DNA from 2 places in the Bradyrhizobium sp. B120 genome. Region 1 is predicted to be linked to the other one. Evidence: riboswitches for the same ligand, from Rfam matches in the RefSeq annotation. Region 1 holds a riboswitch; the other holds the start of a gene.

Evidence for each region. A riboswitch is a leader RNA that binds a small molecule or an ion and turns the genes downstream of it on or off. The one in region 1 is predicted to bind ZMP and ZTP.
Region 2: it holds a riboswitch for ZMP and ZTP, as region 1 does, so the genes downstream of both, ACOIX3_RS23580 (bifunctional 5,10-methylenetetrahydrofolate dehydrogenase/5,10-methenyltetrahydrofolate cyclohydrolase) here and glyA (serine hydroxymethyltransferase) in region 1, are expected to answer to the same signal.

What each region holds. Positions count from the first base shown of each region.
Region 1 covers NZ_CP185242.1:1,631,347-1,638,768, reverse strand. The annotation lists gene ACOIX3_RS07785 (ABC transporter ATP-binding protein) at 1-237, shown strand, start outside; gene ACOIX3_RS07780 (dipeptide ABC transporter ATP-binding protein) at 234-1,202, shown strand; gene ACOIX3_RS07775 (LysR substrate-binding domain-containing protein) at 1,361-2,335, opposite strand; gene bla (class A beta-lactamase) at 2,435-3,370, shown strand; gene ACOIX3_RS07765 (ankyrin repeat domain-containing protein) at 3,522-4,436, shown strand; ZMP/ZTP riboswitch at 4,521-4,606, shown strand; gene glyA (serine hydroxymethyltransferase) at 4,639-5,916, shown strand; gene ACOIX3_RS07755 (c-type cytochrome) at 6,051-6,614, opposite strand; gene ACOIX3_RS07750 (pyrroloquinoline quinone-dependent dehydrogenase) at 6,863-7,422, opposite strand, start outside.
Region 2 covers NZ_CP185242.1:5,107,136-5,114,557, forward strand. The annotation lists gene ACOIX3_RS23555 (hypothetical protein) at 1-754, opposite strand, end outside; gene ACOIX3_RS23560 (hypothetical protein) at 910-1,281, opposite strand; gene ACOIX3_RS23565 (hypothetical protein) at 1,418-1,711, opposite strand; gene ACOIX3_RS23570 (zinc-ribbon domain containing protein) at 1,914-2,336, opposite strand; gene ACOIX3_RS23575 (MaoC/PaaZ C-terminal domain-containing protein) at 2,488-2,940, opposite strand; gene ACOIX3_RS23580 (bifunctional 5,10-methylenetetrahydrofolate dehydrogenase/5,10-methenyltetrahydrofolate cyclohydrolase) at 3,090-3,953, opposite strand; ZMP/ZTP riboswitch at 3,969-4,048, opposite strand; gene ACOIX3_RS23585 (hypothetical protein) at 4,265-4,681, shown strand; gene ACOIX3_RS23590 (hypothetical protein) at 4,803-5,321, opposite strand; gene ACOIX3_RS23595 (hypothetical protein) at 5,642-6,280, opposite strand; gene ACOIX3_RS23600 (VOC family protein) at 6,548-6,931, shown strand; gene ACOIX3_RS23605 (hypothetical protein) at 6,947-7,378, opposite strand.

The DNA of each region.
Region 1 (7,422 bases):
CATCCCTACACCCAGGGCCTGATCCGCTCGATCCCGCGCATCGATCTCGACGCCGAGCACAAGACCCGGCTGGAAGCGATCGGCGGCTCGGTGCCGATCCTGATCAACCCGCCGCCCGGCTGCCGGTTTGCTTCCCGCTGCAAACACGCCATGAGCATCTGCACCGACCGGGAGCCGCGGCTGCGCGAGATCGCGCCCGGCCATCGCATGGCCTGCCACCTCGGAGACGCGTCATGAGCGAGCCGCTGCTGCGCGTCAGCAATCTGAAGAAGCACTTTCCGGTGCTCGGCGGCCTGTTGTCGCGCGAGGTCGGGCAGGTCTATGCGGTCGATGGCGTGTCGTTTGCGGTCAACCGCGGCGAGACGCTGGGGCTGGTCGGCGAATCCGGTTGCGGCAAGTCGACCACCGGGCGTTGCGTCTTGCGGCTGATCGAGCCGACCTCGGGCGAAGTCGTGTTCGACGGCCAGAACGTGATCGGGCTCGGCGGCGGCGACCTGCGCGCCATGCGGCGCAACATGCAGCTCGTCTTCCAGGACCCGTTCGCCTCGCTCAATCCGCGCATGACGGTCGGCGCGATCCTCGCCGAGCCGTTCATCATTCATAACCTCGTGACCTCGGCCAGCGAGCGCGAGGACCGCGTCGCGCGCCTTCTGGTCAAGGTCGGGCTGAAGGCCGAACACATGCGGCGCTATCCGCATGAATTCTCCGGCGGCCAGCGCCAGCGCATCGCGATTGCCCGCGCACTGACCTTGGAGCCGAAGCTGATCGTGTGCGACGAGCCGGTCTCGGCGCTCGACGTCTCGATCCAGGCCCAGGTCATCAACCTGCTGGAGGATCTGCAGGCCGAGCTGAACCTCACCTATCTGTTCGTGGCCCACGATCTCTCGGTCGTCGAGCACATCTCCGACCGCGTCGCGGTGATGTATCTCGGCCGCATCGTCGAGCTTGCCAAGGCCAGCGATCTCTACCGCAACCCGCAGCATCCCTACACCAAGGCGCTACTTTCGGCGGTGCCGGTCGCGGACCCCAAGGCGAAAAAGCTGCGCATCCGACTGAAGGGCGACGTGCCGAGCCCGATGAACCCGCCGAAAGGCTGCCACTTCCACACCCGCTGCCCGATCGCCGAAGAGCGTTGCCGGCAGACCGCGCCGGAGCTGCGCGAAGGCAGCAACGGGCACTCTGTGGCCTGCCATCTGGCGTAGGGGCGGATGCTCCGCAGCGCACGCTGCTCCCGGACCGTCACCCTGAGGAGCGCGTAGCGCGTCTCGAAGGGTCGACGGCCACCAGCCGGGCCGTACATCCTTCGAGACGCCGCTTCGCGGCTCCTCAGGATGACGGTGTAGAGAGCATTGCGCGACGATTAGCGCCGTTGCCTCTTCACGGCCTTCGCCTTGGCCTTTGCTTTGGTTTCAACGCCTGCTCTATGCGGTGAGGCAGGCGGGTCCGCCCTCCCCTCGCTCTCACTCGCCTCCGTCCGTAGCGTATCGAGCAACCAGTCGCGGAAGGCGCGCATGCCCGGCGTCACTTCCCGCGACTTCAGCCAGGTCAGCCAATAGGACCCCGCCGGGACTTCGGCCGCGAACGGCCGCACCAGCCGGCCGGACGCCAGCTCATTGCCAAACATCGCTGTCGGCACCAGCCCGACGCCGACGCCGCGCGCCGCGGCCTCGGCCATCGCGACCGAACTGTCGAAGATCGGTCCCTGGATTTTCGGGCACGGCGCACCGGCCACCGCAAACCACAACGGCCATTCCTCGGCGCGGTAGGAGCGCAGCAGGAACTCCTGCGCGAGATCCGACGGCTTGCGCAGCCGGCCCGCCACGTCAGCACAGCACACCGGCGAGAGCGGCGCGGACAGCAGATGGATCGCCTCGGTGCCGTGCCAGGAGCCGTCGCCGAAGCGCAGCGCGAGATCGAGCCCGTCGCCCGCGATGTCGACGCGGTTGTTGTTGGTGAGTAGGCGCAGGTCGATATAGGGATGCGCGCGCTTGAAGCGATCGACCCGCTGCAGCAGCCATCCGGTCGCAAACGTCGTGACGCAGCCGACGGTGACGACCTCGTGCGTGCCCTTGGCCTCGATGCGGTCGATCGCAGCCCCGATCCGGTCGAGCGCGTCGGTCAGCACCGGCAACAGCGCCAGTCCCTCGTCGGTGAGCACCAGCCCGCGCGGCAGGCGGCGGAACAGGCTTGCGCCCAGCAGCTCCTCGAGCTGCTTGACCTGGTGGCTGATCGCGGTCTGCGTCACGCGCAGTTCCAGGCCCGCGCGGGTGAAGCTCAACAGCCGCGCGGACGCCTCGAAGGCGCGCAACGCGTTCAGCGGGAGATGCCGGCGCACGGCGTCATGACCAAGTTTTCCTCATGCCTCGTTGTATAAATGATTGTTTGTGCTCCGTCACGCCGCCCGGCAGGTTCGCGCCGCCAACGGAGACGAGAGATGCTGACGAGACGGACATTTGGATTGCGCGCGCTGGGCCTTGCGGTTTCCTGCACTTTGCCGCGGCCAGGCGCCGCGGCAGGACAGAGCGCCGCGGCAGGACAGAGCGCAGCGGCGGGACCAGGCGAGCCGGCAAAGCGGCTGCAGGAGGAGTTTGCACGCATTGAGCTGGCGACCAGCGGCCGACTCGGCGTCGCCGCGCTCGACATGGAGACCGGATTGCGCGCGAGCCTGCGCGGCGACGAGCGGTTCCCGATGTGCAGCACCTTCAAGGCGCTGGCGTCGGCCGCGGTGCTGCATCGGGTCGACCGCGGCGAATCCAGCCTCGACCAGCGCGTGCGGTTCGAGGCCAAGGATATCTTGGCCAATTCGCCCGTCACCAAGGAGCATGTCGCGTCGGGCATGACGCTGGCCGAAATCTGCGAGGCCGCCATCACGCGGAGCGACAACACCGCGGGCAATATGATCCTTCGCGAGATTGGCGGGCCGGCCGGCTTGACCGGCTTCTTCCGCACCATCGGCGACAATGTCAGCCGGCTCGACCGCTGGGAGCTAGCGCTGAACGAGGGCGTATCAGGCGATCCGCGCGACACGACGAGCCCCGTCGCGATGCTGAAGAATCTGCAGCGCGTGGTGATCGGCGATGTTCTGCAGGCTGCCTCGCGCCAGAAGCTGGTGGACTGGATGGTCGCCAACAAGACCGGCGACACGAGGCTGCGCGCCGGCGTGCCGCGCGACTGGCGGGTTGGCGACAAGACCGGCACCGGCGAGCGCGGCACCTATAACGATATCGGGGTGTTCTGGCCGCCCGGCCGCAAGCCGATCGTGGTGACGGTCTACCTGACCGGCGCAAGCGCGCCGATGGAGAAGTGCAACGAGGTGATCGCCAATGTCGCGCGCGCCGTTGCCAATGCGAGCACCGGACAGACCGGCTAGAGCCGCACAACGCCGCGCGGCACAACGGCGTTGCGCGGCGCGACATCCCTGCGCGGCTTGAAAATCGCTGCGCGGCTTGGCAGCAACCAAGGATCATGCGACGCTCAATCCGAATGGCGATGCTGATAGCAGGCCATACGGAGGACACGTCTTGTATCGCCGCATCGCCCTCGCCGCGCTGTTGGTTGCCGGCAGTATCCACAGCAGCCTCGCTGCGGCCGATCCGGCACGCTGCCGCGAGCTGATCCGCAAATACGAAACCGACAAGGCGCAGCTCAGCGCGGTCGAGATCTCGCTGACCCTGTTCGCGGCGGCCAATGCCGATTGCATCAATCTCGCCACCGCGCTGCTCGATGGCGGCGCCTCGATCGATGCGCGGGACCGGCTCGGCGCAAGGCCGCTGAGCCACGCCGCCCGCTCCGGCCATCTCGACATGGTCGACCTGCTGCTGGCGCGCGGCGCGCCGGTCGATGCCCGCAACCTCGCGGGATCGACCGCGCTGTATCTTGCCGCCGAGCGCGGCCATGTCGCGATCGTGCAGCGCCTGATCGATCGCGGCGCCGACGTCAATCTCACCGGACGCAGTGGTGCATCGGCGGTTGCGGCCGCCGCCTACGCCGGCCGGGATACGGTGGTGCGCATGCTGCTGGCGCACGGCGCCGACGCCCGCAAGGCCGACGACACCGGCAAGCCGCCGGTCGTGTATGCGGCCGCCGGCGGTCAGCTCGGCATCGTCAAGCAGCTGCTCGCGCTCGATATCGACGTCAACGCGCGCTACGCCAACGATCTCACGCTGCTGATGTGGGCGGCCGGACCGGATGAGACCGTGCCGGAGGCGCAGGCGCTCGAGGTCGTCGCGCATCTGCTGGACGCAGGCGCCAGGGTCGACGAACGCGACGCGCGCGGACGCACGGCGCTGATGATCGCCGCCGAGGGCAACCATCCGGCCATCGCGAAAACACTGCTGGCCCACGGCGCCGATGCGGCACTGGCCGACAAGGCCGGCAAGCACGCCGCCGATCTCACCATCCTGTCCGCGCTGCGCGAGGAGCTGACGCGGCGCTGAAGCATTGACGCGATGGACTCATGAGTTGCGGAAGGTCCGCAGGTCGGCTAAATTCTCCTCCACGAAGAGTCTCCGTGCTCATTCGTCCTATCGCGCGACTGGCGAGCTAACGTGGAATAGACCACGGGGAAGCGCGAAGGGTTCCGACGCCGATCGCCTGGGCACCAATCTGCTGGAAAACAGCGTGTTGAGGAGCCCGATCATGCCGTCATTTCGCAACGAACTGTCTATCAACGATCAAGAGATCGCTGCTGCCCTTATAGGGGAAGAGCGCCGTCAACAGGACGGCGTCGAACTTATTCCGTCCGAGAATTACACCTACCCGGAGGTGCTTGAGCTGCTCGGATCGGTCTTCACCAATAAATACTCCGAGGGATATCCGGGACGCAGATACTACGGCGGCCAGCAGTATACGGACGACGTCGAGAACCTCGCACGCCAGCGGGCCTGCTCGCTTTTTCGTGCCGAGCACGCCAACGTTCAGCCGCTTTCCGGATCACCGATGAATCAGGCCGTCTATCTCGGCCTATTGCAGCCCGGCGACACGATTCTCGCGATGGACCTGTCCCACGGCGGTCATCTCACCCACGGCGCGCCGGTGTCCCACATGGGGCGCTTGTTCAACTTCGTTCGCTACAAGACGGCCCCGTCAAACGGCGCGATCGATTTCGATGAATTGCGCGCGATTGCGCGTGAAGCGCGTCCGAAGATGGTGTTGTGCGGCTACAGCTCCTATCCGCGCGACCTGGACTATGCGGCGTTCAAGAATATCGCCGACGACGTTGGCGCGCTCACGATGGCTGACGTGAGCCATTACGGCGGATTGGTTGCCGCGAATGTCATGCGCAATCCGCTTGATGCCGGCTTCGACGTCATGACGACGACATCCCACAAGACACTGCGCGGCCCCCGCGGCGGGATCATCCTGTGCCGAAAGGAGAATGCCGGTCGGATCGATGCTTCCGTCTTTCCAGGTTTGCAGGGCGGACCTCACATGAACGTTGTGGCCGGGATTGCCGTGACGCTCAAGAAGGCGGCGACCTCGGACTTCCAGGTTTACGCGCGGCAGGTTCTGCACAACGCGAAGGTTCTTGCCGGCGCGCTGATGGAACGCGGGATGAAGCTGGTCACGGACGGGACCGACAATCACATGCTGGTCGTCGATACCGTCGCGTCCGTCGGAATGGATGGGCGAGCAGCCGAGGACGTGCTCGATGCCATCGCGATCACCACAAACAAGCAGGTTATTCCAGACGATCCGCGCCCGCCGCTCAGGCCAAGCGGTGTTCGCCTTGGGACGCCGGCAGCGACCACACGTGGCATGGGAGATTCCGAAATGCGCCGTATCGGCGAGTTCATTGCAGGGGCTCTGCAGGCGAACGGAGACGATGCGGTCCTCGCGCGTCTCAGGTCGGAGTGCATCGAGATGTGCCGAGCCTTTCCTGTTCCAGGCGTGGTGTCCGGGTCTCGACCGAACTGATCGGCTCTACGCCGGCAACCACAACTTGGCGCGCAGACGTACAGAACGGGGTCGGGCGCCGACGCCCGACCTCGACCGCCAAAAACGCACATGCGGCAGCCCTGCGCTCGCGTGGAGGTCAACCTGCCTGCCGCTCACAGCCCCGCCAGATAGTCCACCAGCGCGGCGAGGTCGTCGGGCGACGTCGCCAGCATCAGATCGGACATGCCGGGATTGTTGCCGCGCGCGCGGGTGCGGAAATCGGCGATGGTTTTCGCGAGGTAGTCGCGCCCCATGCCGGCAAGCCGCGGCACCGTGCCGTCGCCCTGGAAGCGATCGAGATGGCAGGCCGGGCAACCGACCGAAGCGCTGGCGCTGAGCGCCTTCGCTGCGACGTCCTTGGGCGCGCTCGGCTGGCCGAGGTCAGGCCATGGCTTCTGCGAAAAATATTCCGCGATCGCCAGCATGTCGTCGCGCTCGAACTGGGTCGCGATCGGCTGCATGATCTCGCTCTTGCGATCGCCGCGCTTGAAATCGCGGAGCTGGATGTAGAGATAGCCGGCCTGCTGGCCCCAGATCGTCGGAATGGTCTTGTCGACGGGCTTGCCGTCCTCGCCGTGGCAACCGGTGCAGACCTGCACCTTCTCCTCGATCGTCTCCGCGCGCGCTTGGGCCCCAATCAGCAGCAGCGCGGCGCAAATCAATAATTTACCAAGCATCCGCTTATCCCGAGGCGCCGTTACCATCTACCTCCGTCATTGCGAGGAGCTCGCGACAAAATTGCGAGGCAATTTTGCGCTGAAGCGACGAAGCAATCCATGCGTCAGCAGACGCGGCACGATGGATTGCTTCGCTTCGCTCGCAATGACGCGGTTAGAGCTTTCATCCAAACAAAACCGAGGCGGGACCGGACCGGTCCCGCCTCGCCGTCAATGCTTGCACGCGCGATGATGCATCCCGCCCCGGCTCAGTCGAGCGTGAAGGCGATGATGTTGTTGCCGCGCTTGAAATCGAGCTGGACGTTGCCACCGGCACCGACCACGACATATTGCTTGCCGCCGATCATGTAGCTCGACGGCGGCGCGTTGACGCCGGCACCGGCGCGGAAGCTCCACAGCTCCTTGCCGCTCGACGAATTATAGGCCGCGAACTTGCCGTTGCCTTCGCCGGTGAACACCAGGCCGCCGGCCGTGGCGAGGATGCCGCCGATCATCGGCTCGGGCGTCTTGACCTGCCACTTGATCTTGCCGGTGTTGTAGTTCACCGCGGTGATGTTGCCCGACTGCTTCTCGCTCGGGATCACCTTGAAGGCGCCGCCCAGCCACAGCTTGCCGTTCGGATAGGCCGAGCTTTCGACGTGGTAGGTCATCGGCTGGTGCAGGTTGATGGCGTAGGCCAGCTCCTGTCCCGGATCGGTCGCGATCGGCGACCATTCGACGCCGCCATTGGCGCCCGGCAGCATGCGCGCGCCTTCCTTGGTCGGCAGCACCCACATGTTCTCCTGCGGCACCATCGCCTCGGAGAAGC
Region 2 (7,422 bases), 3.5 Mb from region 1:
CGCCGATGCCGAGGAACGATCCGTTGACGGACGGATACTGGCTGATGAATTCGAACGCATCGAAGCCAGGTGCCTCGAACTCCTTCAGCGCCTTCCAGAGCAGCGTCGTATCCGGACAGGCCTGGGAGTGGATGTCATGATGCACGATGATGCTGGCGTGAGAGCGCACCAGCAGGTGATCCTGCAGCGCACCGCGCAGGCTGTGATCGCCGTCGATGAAAACGAAGTCGGGCTTCAGCCGATCGACATGCGCACCGACCAGCGGTGACGTCGAATAGGCCTGGAGATAGACCGGCTCGATGCCAGCCTGCTCCTGCAGCAGTTCGAAATAGGTCGCAATGAAGGGCGTCGGCGCGATCGGATCGAGTGCGATCACGGTCTTGAGATCGGCGCCGCTGTGCCTCAGCCACTCCGCAACCAGGATGAACATGCCGCCCCAGCGGCAGCCGATTTCCATATAGGAGGAAATGCCGGGCGCGTTGCGCGCGAGCCAGACCAGGTACGGCGCGAGCTGGTTCGGATACTGCCAAAGGTGAAGACCCTTGCCGAAACTCGGTGCAAGCTCCGGCGGCTGCTCGTGAAGCAGTTCGTCATTGAGCCCCAGCGCGGGGATGAATTCGCGTTCGAGGAATTCCACATCCAGCCGCTGCGCCGTGCTCAATGCGGCGATGGTGCTGATCGCTTCACGGACGAACGGCGCGAGATCGGCGAAACGCTGGTATCGGTCTTCTGGGGCTTGCTGGGCGTTGAGCATTAGGACGATCGGGCCGGACGGTTGGACGGACGGGAGACCGCAGAATGTCAGCCTCCTCCTCCTTCAACGGCGCGAGCGCCCTTCCCGGGCGGAGAATCTTGCTTCCCGCCGGCTATCGCGCGTCGGTCCACGGCACGTCTTGCCGCCGCCGGCCCTCACCCGCTCGGGATCTTCCGGCGCACGGCCTCCACGCCGGCATCGGTGACGCGATATTTCCGCCCCATCTCCGGCAGGATCCAGCCCTTCTCGATCATTCCGGCAATGGTGCTCGGGCCGACACCCGCGGGAAACGGCCGACGATGTCGGATCGCGTCGATCGCGACCCGCTCGAGATGGGTGGCGACATGCGAGGGGCGCGCGCGAAACGCCTTTGCCATGATAAGGACCGACAGTACTTCGGCGCGCCGGCGCACGGCCGAAGCGCTGCGGGTCAGTTCGTTGCTGATCTCGAGAGCGTTCTTGCCGGCCCTGGCGAGTTCTCTGAGCTTCTCGTCCTCGTCAGAGCTCCAGCGCCGCACGATCCCCATCTGGCCCTCACCGCCTGGATACCCATCTCGAACCGATGCATACGCAGGCGGCGCTGATTTGCCATGTGACTTTCGGCACCTCTTGATGTGACGTTGGAGACTGTCGCCATCAAGAAGGCCGATTGCGAAAACGCTCCTAGTGCTTGCTGGGTTCGAGCGTGATGAGCACGCCGGTCGGTTCGGGCTCGTGCGGCCGCAGCGACGTCAGCTCCGGATCGCTCCACTCGGCAAGGCTCACCACCTCGCCGGTCTGCCCCGGAATGTCGGAGGACTGGGCGGGTTCGAGCACCTTGAGCCCGGTGGTGTCGACGAAGAATGTGTGCTCGCCGAACACGCTGTTCAGCTGCGCCACCGCCGGATGATCGTCCGGAAGCACCTGGGCGTTCAGTTGCGTCATGGTCTGCTTGACTTGCGTGGAATTAAGCTTCATCCGCTGCTCCTGCTTGTTGGTTCCGGCCTTTGGATGTTTCCTTGAATGGATTCCTTGGCTGGTTCCTCCCCGCCCGCGCCCGTCGCCGCGGGCTTCGAAGTCTCGAACCGATCAGGGCACGAAACGTTCCGCACGCGCGACGCATTGACCGCGTGCGCGCGGGTTCCATATCCATCGCTATGTGAAGTGTGACGCTGCGGCTCTACGAGGCGGAAGGCTGCTTCCTGGCGATGCCTTCCAGATGCACGCGGCGCGCGGCGGATTTGCGTGCGCGCGCCCTGGTGCGGCAGGCCCGGCAGCGCACGGCCTTGGTGAACACGTCGCCCTTGGCGGTCTCGTACCACCATTTCTGCTGCAACGGCGTCCAGACCTCGGCAACGCCGCAATCCTTGCAGACGAAAGGTTCGGGCCGATAGGTTCCGCGTTCGACGAAATCTGGAGTCGAATAGCTGTTCGAGGGGGCGAGCTGGCTCGTGACCACCGCAACCTCGTCGCGCGCCAGCGCGATCTTGTAGTCGCGCAGGCGCTGCCGTTCGGCGGCGCGTTGTGCCAGTGTGCGACGCCATTCCTCAGCCTTGCGCAGTTTGGCTTCGACCTTGCCGCGCGTCTGCTTGCTGCGCTTCATGCCCATGCCATCCGTCTTGCACCGTATCGACGAACTTGCTGCCCGGCGACCAGGCCAAATCAAGACGACGTCATTGATACGCTGCAGGTCGGCGGAGGCTTGCCATGGTAGCCGCAGCATCGCCGGGCGGCCAGATCGATCCGGGCGGAGGCTACGTCCGCTGCTGCTCCGCCGGCCGCATGTGGATCAGCGCATCGAGAACCAGGACAAGCACGGGACGCTGCTCGTCGTTGACGAGCTCGGTCTTGAAGATCACGACGGCGTCGCGCCGCTCCGGCCTGATGGTGATTTTCTGGATCTCGGATTGGCCGGTGAGCGTGGCGCCCGGGCGAACCGGGCTCGGCAGGCGGATCTCGAAGCTCCGCCCGACGATGCCCGCCACCTTGGTCCAGATCGCCTCCACGACGAGCCGCTGATAGATCGCAATGGTGTTGAAGCCGCTCGCGATCAGGCCGCCGAACGGGCCCGCCGCAGCCGCGACGGGATCGGTATGGATCGGCACCGGATCATATTTGCCGGCGAACTCCAGGATCTCGGCTTCGCCGATCGTGTAGGTGCCGAGCTGGAATGTCTGGCCCTCGGTGAGATCTTCCGCATACAGCATCGCGCGCCTCCGTCTGTCGCGCGACGATAGACCAATGCTGCGGGCTTGCCATGACCTCCGGGGTCATGAACTTCGCGCACCGGGCTCCGGGCGCGCGGAAACGACGCGAGCGGCACTTGCCGCCCGCGTCTCGCTGCAAGCTCCCGCTGCTATTGCAGCCGGGCCGCCCTCGCCTTGGCGGCCTTCACGGTGTTCTCCATCAGGCAGGCGATCGTCATCGGGCCGACGCCGCGCGGCACCGGCGTGATCGCGCCGGCGACCTGCACCGCCTCGTCGAAGAAGACGTCGCCGCACACCGCGTAGCCGCCGTCCGGCTTCTCGACGCGCGTGGTGCCGACGTCGATCACGATGGCCTGCGGCTTGATCCAGTCGCCGCGCACGAGCCCAGCCTTCCCCACCGCGCTGACCAGGATATCGGCCTGACGGCAGATCTTGCTGATGCCGCGGGTGTGGATGTGGGTTTGCGTCACGGTCGCCTGCTCCTGCAGCAACAGCGCGGCCATCGGCTTGCCGACGATGTTGGAGCTGCCGATCACGACGGCATGCGCGCCGGTGAGATCAGGCCGGATCGACTTGATCAGCCGGAGACAGCCGAGCGGCGTGCACGGCACCAAGGCATCGTCGCCGTGAAACAGCCGGCCTGCATTCAGCGCATGCAGGCCGTCGACATCCTTCGCAGGATCGACCGCCGCCATCACGCGCAAGGCGTCGATATGCGCCGGCAGCGGCAGCTGGATCAGGATGCCGTCGACATCGTCGCGCGCGTTGAGCGCGTCAATCCTGGCAAGCAGATCGGCCTCGCTGGCGTCATCCGGCAGGCGTTCGACCTCGCCGCGCAGACCAAGCCGCTCGGCCATCCTGACCTTGCTCTGTACGTAGATCTGGCTCGCCGGGTCACAACCTACCAGCACGACCGTGAGCCCGGGCGCGCGGGGCAGCCGGTCCAGTTCGCTGGCAACCTTGTCGATGACAATTTGGGCATGTGCATGCCCATCAAGAATGTTCGCCGTCATGGCACCTCCGTTTCGAAGCGGTGCCCAGGCGCGCGGCGTTCAGTCTCTGCGCTCCCCGATGGTGGTCCATCCAAGCGCCAGTCGCGCAGATGGCGCCGTCATAGCCGCCCGGCCCGGCAAACGCAAATCACGCTCCCTTGCGGCCGAACCGGCGACGAATTGCCCCTATTTTGCCGGTGGATCGGTGCCGGGCGGGACCCCTCCGGGGGTAGGATTCGGGCAGAACTTGCGATAAGTCTCGGCGCTTGCCGGGCTTTTCCGATCCCCGGCGCCATCCTTCCGGTCATCACGCCACTTCGGACATTTTCACCATGAGACATATCATCCTCGCGCTGGCGCTCCTCTGCCCGGCTGCCGCGCTTGCTCAAGGCACCGCTCCAGCCACCACGCCACCTCCCGCCGCCGACAAGCCGGCGGCGGCCCCGCAGCCGATGGTCGGCGACAAGCCGCTGGTCCAGGTCGGAAAGAAATCGGCGGCCAAGAAGGGCGAGAAGGCCGCAGCACCCGGCAAGCCGCAATCGGTCGCGCAGAAGCTGCAGGCCTGCCAGGACATCGACGACGCCACCAAGGAGCGGCTGATGTGCTACGACGAGATCTTCAAGCCGCAGCCCAAGCCGAAGGCCGCCCCTGCCAAGGGCGTCGCCGAATGCCGGTTCGTCAAGGAAGAGGACGAGCGGCTGACCTGCTACAACGGCTTCGCCGACAAGATTCCGCGCCTGCCGCGCTAGCCGGTTCCGGCCACCCGGGCGGATTCCCGCAGCCGGTTACCCGCCTGATCTGGCGGACATGAAAATGCCGCCGCAAATGCTTGCGGCGGCGTGTCGATTGGCGATTGCGGCGTGTCGTTACCTACCAGGTGCCGAAGCCGCCGAAGAAACCCATGCGCGGCTGCTGCTGCGCCACACGGTAAGGCTGATACATGCCGGGCTGGGCCAGCCGCATCGGCTGCTGGGAATGGGTGTGGCTGCGCGCAATCTTGTGCTTCTTCGGCGCCTGCACCGGCTGCTCGGCCGGCTTCGCCTCGGCCACCACCGCGCCTTTCTGCGCGTCAGCCTTCTCCGGCGGAATGAACTGGGCGAACGTGTTGCGGACGCGGGCCTGCGCCGACGTATCACTGGCAGCCGCCGGGGCCGCTGCGGCAACCGCGTTCACCTGCGACGGAACGATAGTCGGCAGGTTGGTGTCGTACACCACCCGCTCCGGCAGTTTCTGGGTCGACTTGATGCGTACCACGGTCTTGCTGTCGACGCCGGGCGACGACAGGCCCTGGCCGGCGACCACGGCCTCCTGCGGTACGATGGCATTGACGACGAAGAGCAGCGCGAGCAGCACGCCACCAACGAACAGGAAATAACGCGCCACAGGCATTTTGGTAGCTCCCCCCGCGCTACGGGCGCGGTTCAACTCGACGCGACGACATCTGTCATCGCGCAACGAATTCATCGTCTGCGCATGATCACCCGGACAGACGCCATCCTGCGCTTCCGGGTCGTTCTCTAACGGTCGGCTTATTAGTTAGTTCCTGCCTGGCCGTTACGGTTCACCCGGCAAGTCAATTCCCGGTCACTTTTTCGAGATGCGGGGTTGGGAGCGTTTTCGAGCGAAGTGGGTACCGGTTCGCGTGAAGAAAACGCGTCAAAACAAAAAGCTAGAGCTTCGGTTCTGATTAAATCAGAACCGAAAGTGCTCTAGGCGCGGCTGGCGGTCACGACCGTGCATTTCGCCTTGTTTGCGTTAACATTTACGAACCCGATCAGCATCGGCGGGTAGGTCTTGCGGCTCTTCATGGCGATGGTGTCCGGAATCAGCCGCTTGCGTTCGGTCACGGGGCTGCCGTCGCCGCGGATGAAGGCGCAGGCGATCTCGATATCCTTCACCGCGAAATCATTGGCGTTGCGCAGCGTCAGGGTGACCAGCACCTTCGAACCCAGCCCGCCGCGCCGCCAGGATTGCGAGGCGATCCGCAACCTGTCCAGCGGCGATCGTTCGGTACCCGGCTCGGACGCCTTGGCCGCCTCGGCCGGCTGAGCGGCGGTGGCCACGCCGACGGTGGCCGGCTCACCAGCCGGTGCAGCTGGCACATCCTTTGCGGCTTGATTTGCGATCTGGCCTTGCTGCGCCCCGGTCGATGCGTCCTGCACAGTGCGGATGACGGCGGAAGACACCGGCCAGACATCCTGATCTCCGGCATCGCTCGGCTCGGGAAGCATGAACCACGCCGCAATTCCGGCGACCGCGATGATCGACAGCAGCAGGCTGGCGTAAAGGCCGCCCTCACCGAGACGCCCGGCGGTAAACCTTCGAAGCGACGCCAAGCCGATCCGCATCGTCGTGCCCTCACCCTCGACGCCCGATCAAGCCGCCACCCAGCACAGAAGCCGCAGGCATCGCAGCATGCGGCATCCGGGACGGCCGCAGGTCGAGCGGCCACGCGAGAACAATCACCGACGGCCGGAATGGTTTCATTCCGGGACGACAATCTTGCGGCTGGCATCACGGAGGGATGGTATCCCAACGGACCGATCGCTAGATTTGCGCCGCCCGAGAGCGAGTGCCGCACCCCAAGCGCGCGCGAGAACTACAAGGAGATCGCAATGCCTGTCGTCACCTGGGACCACGTCCATCTGCGCAGTCCCGATCCCGAGGCCACCGCGACCTGGCTGCGCGACATTCTCGGCGGCGAGATCATCCGCGGCCCCGGCCGCATCGACGTCCAGCTCGGCGGCGCCAAGGTGTTCATCGCAGAGGTGACGCATGGCGACGGCGTCAACGCCCCGCCGGTGACGCCGTATCAGGGGCTCGATCATTTCGGCCTGACCGTGAAGGACATCGACGCGGTCGCGGCCGAGATCAAGGCCAAGGGCGTCGAGTTCACCAAGGAGCCGACCACGATCCGCCCCGGCGTGCGGATCTGCTTCATCCGCGGCCCGCAGGGCATCTCGATCGAGCTGCTCGAGCGCGACCAGAAATACGTATGAGCGAAGACCGGTCCGCTACGTCATGCTGCCGGGCATGAAACAGCGGATCGTTACGCCCATGTAGCTCTTGATCGGCCAGACCATGGCGCGGCCGACCCGGTTGGGCTCGGTCACCACAGCCTCGTCGGGGACGTCGACCCAGGCTCCGTCGAGACGCACGCGGTAATGCCCGTCCTTCGATTCCCAATCGACGTCGCTGACCGCGCTGCCGTCGGCATCCGAGCAGCACGGTCCCTTGCCGCTGCGCAGACCGTCGAACCATTCCTTGAGCGGAGAATTGGCGTAGCGTCCGTCGGGATCGCGCGCCCGCGCGATTTGTACGGCCGCGGCCAACACCAGCATCATCAGCCCGAGAGACACCATTACACGGCCCGCACGACGGGCCCAAGTTCCATTGGCAATGCGAGGGCGCGCCAATCGGCCGCCCGAATCAATCCAGTCTGACATGTGTTCGCTCCAGCACTCACCGGCCAGTGCAACCAGAGCTATGC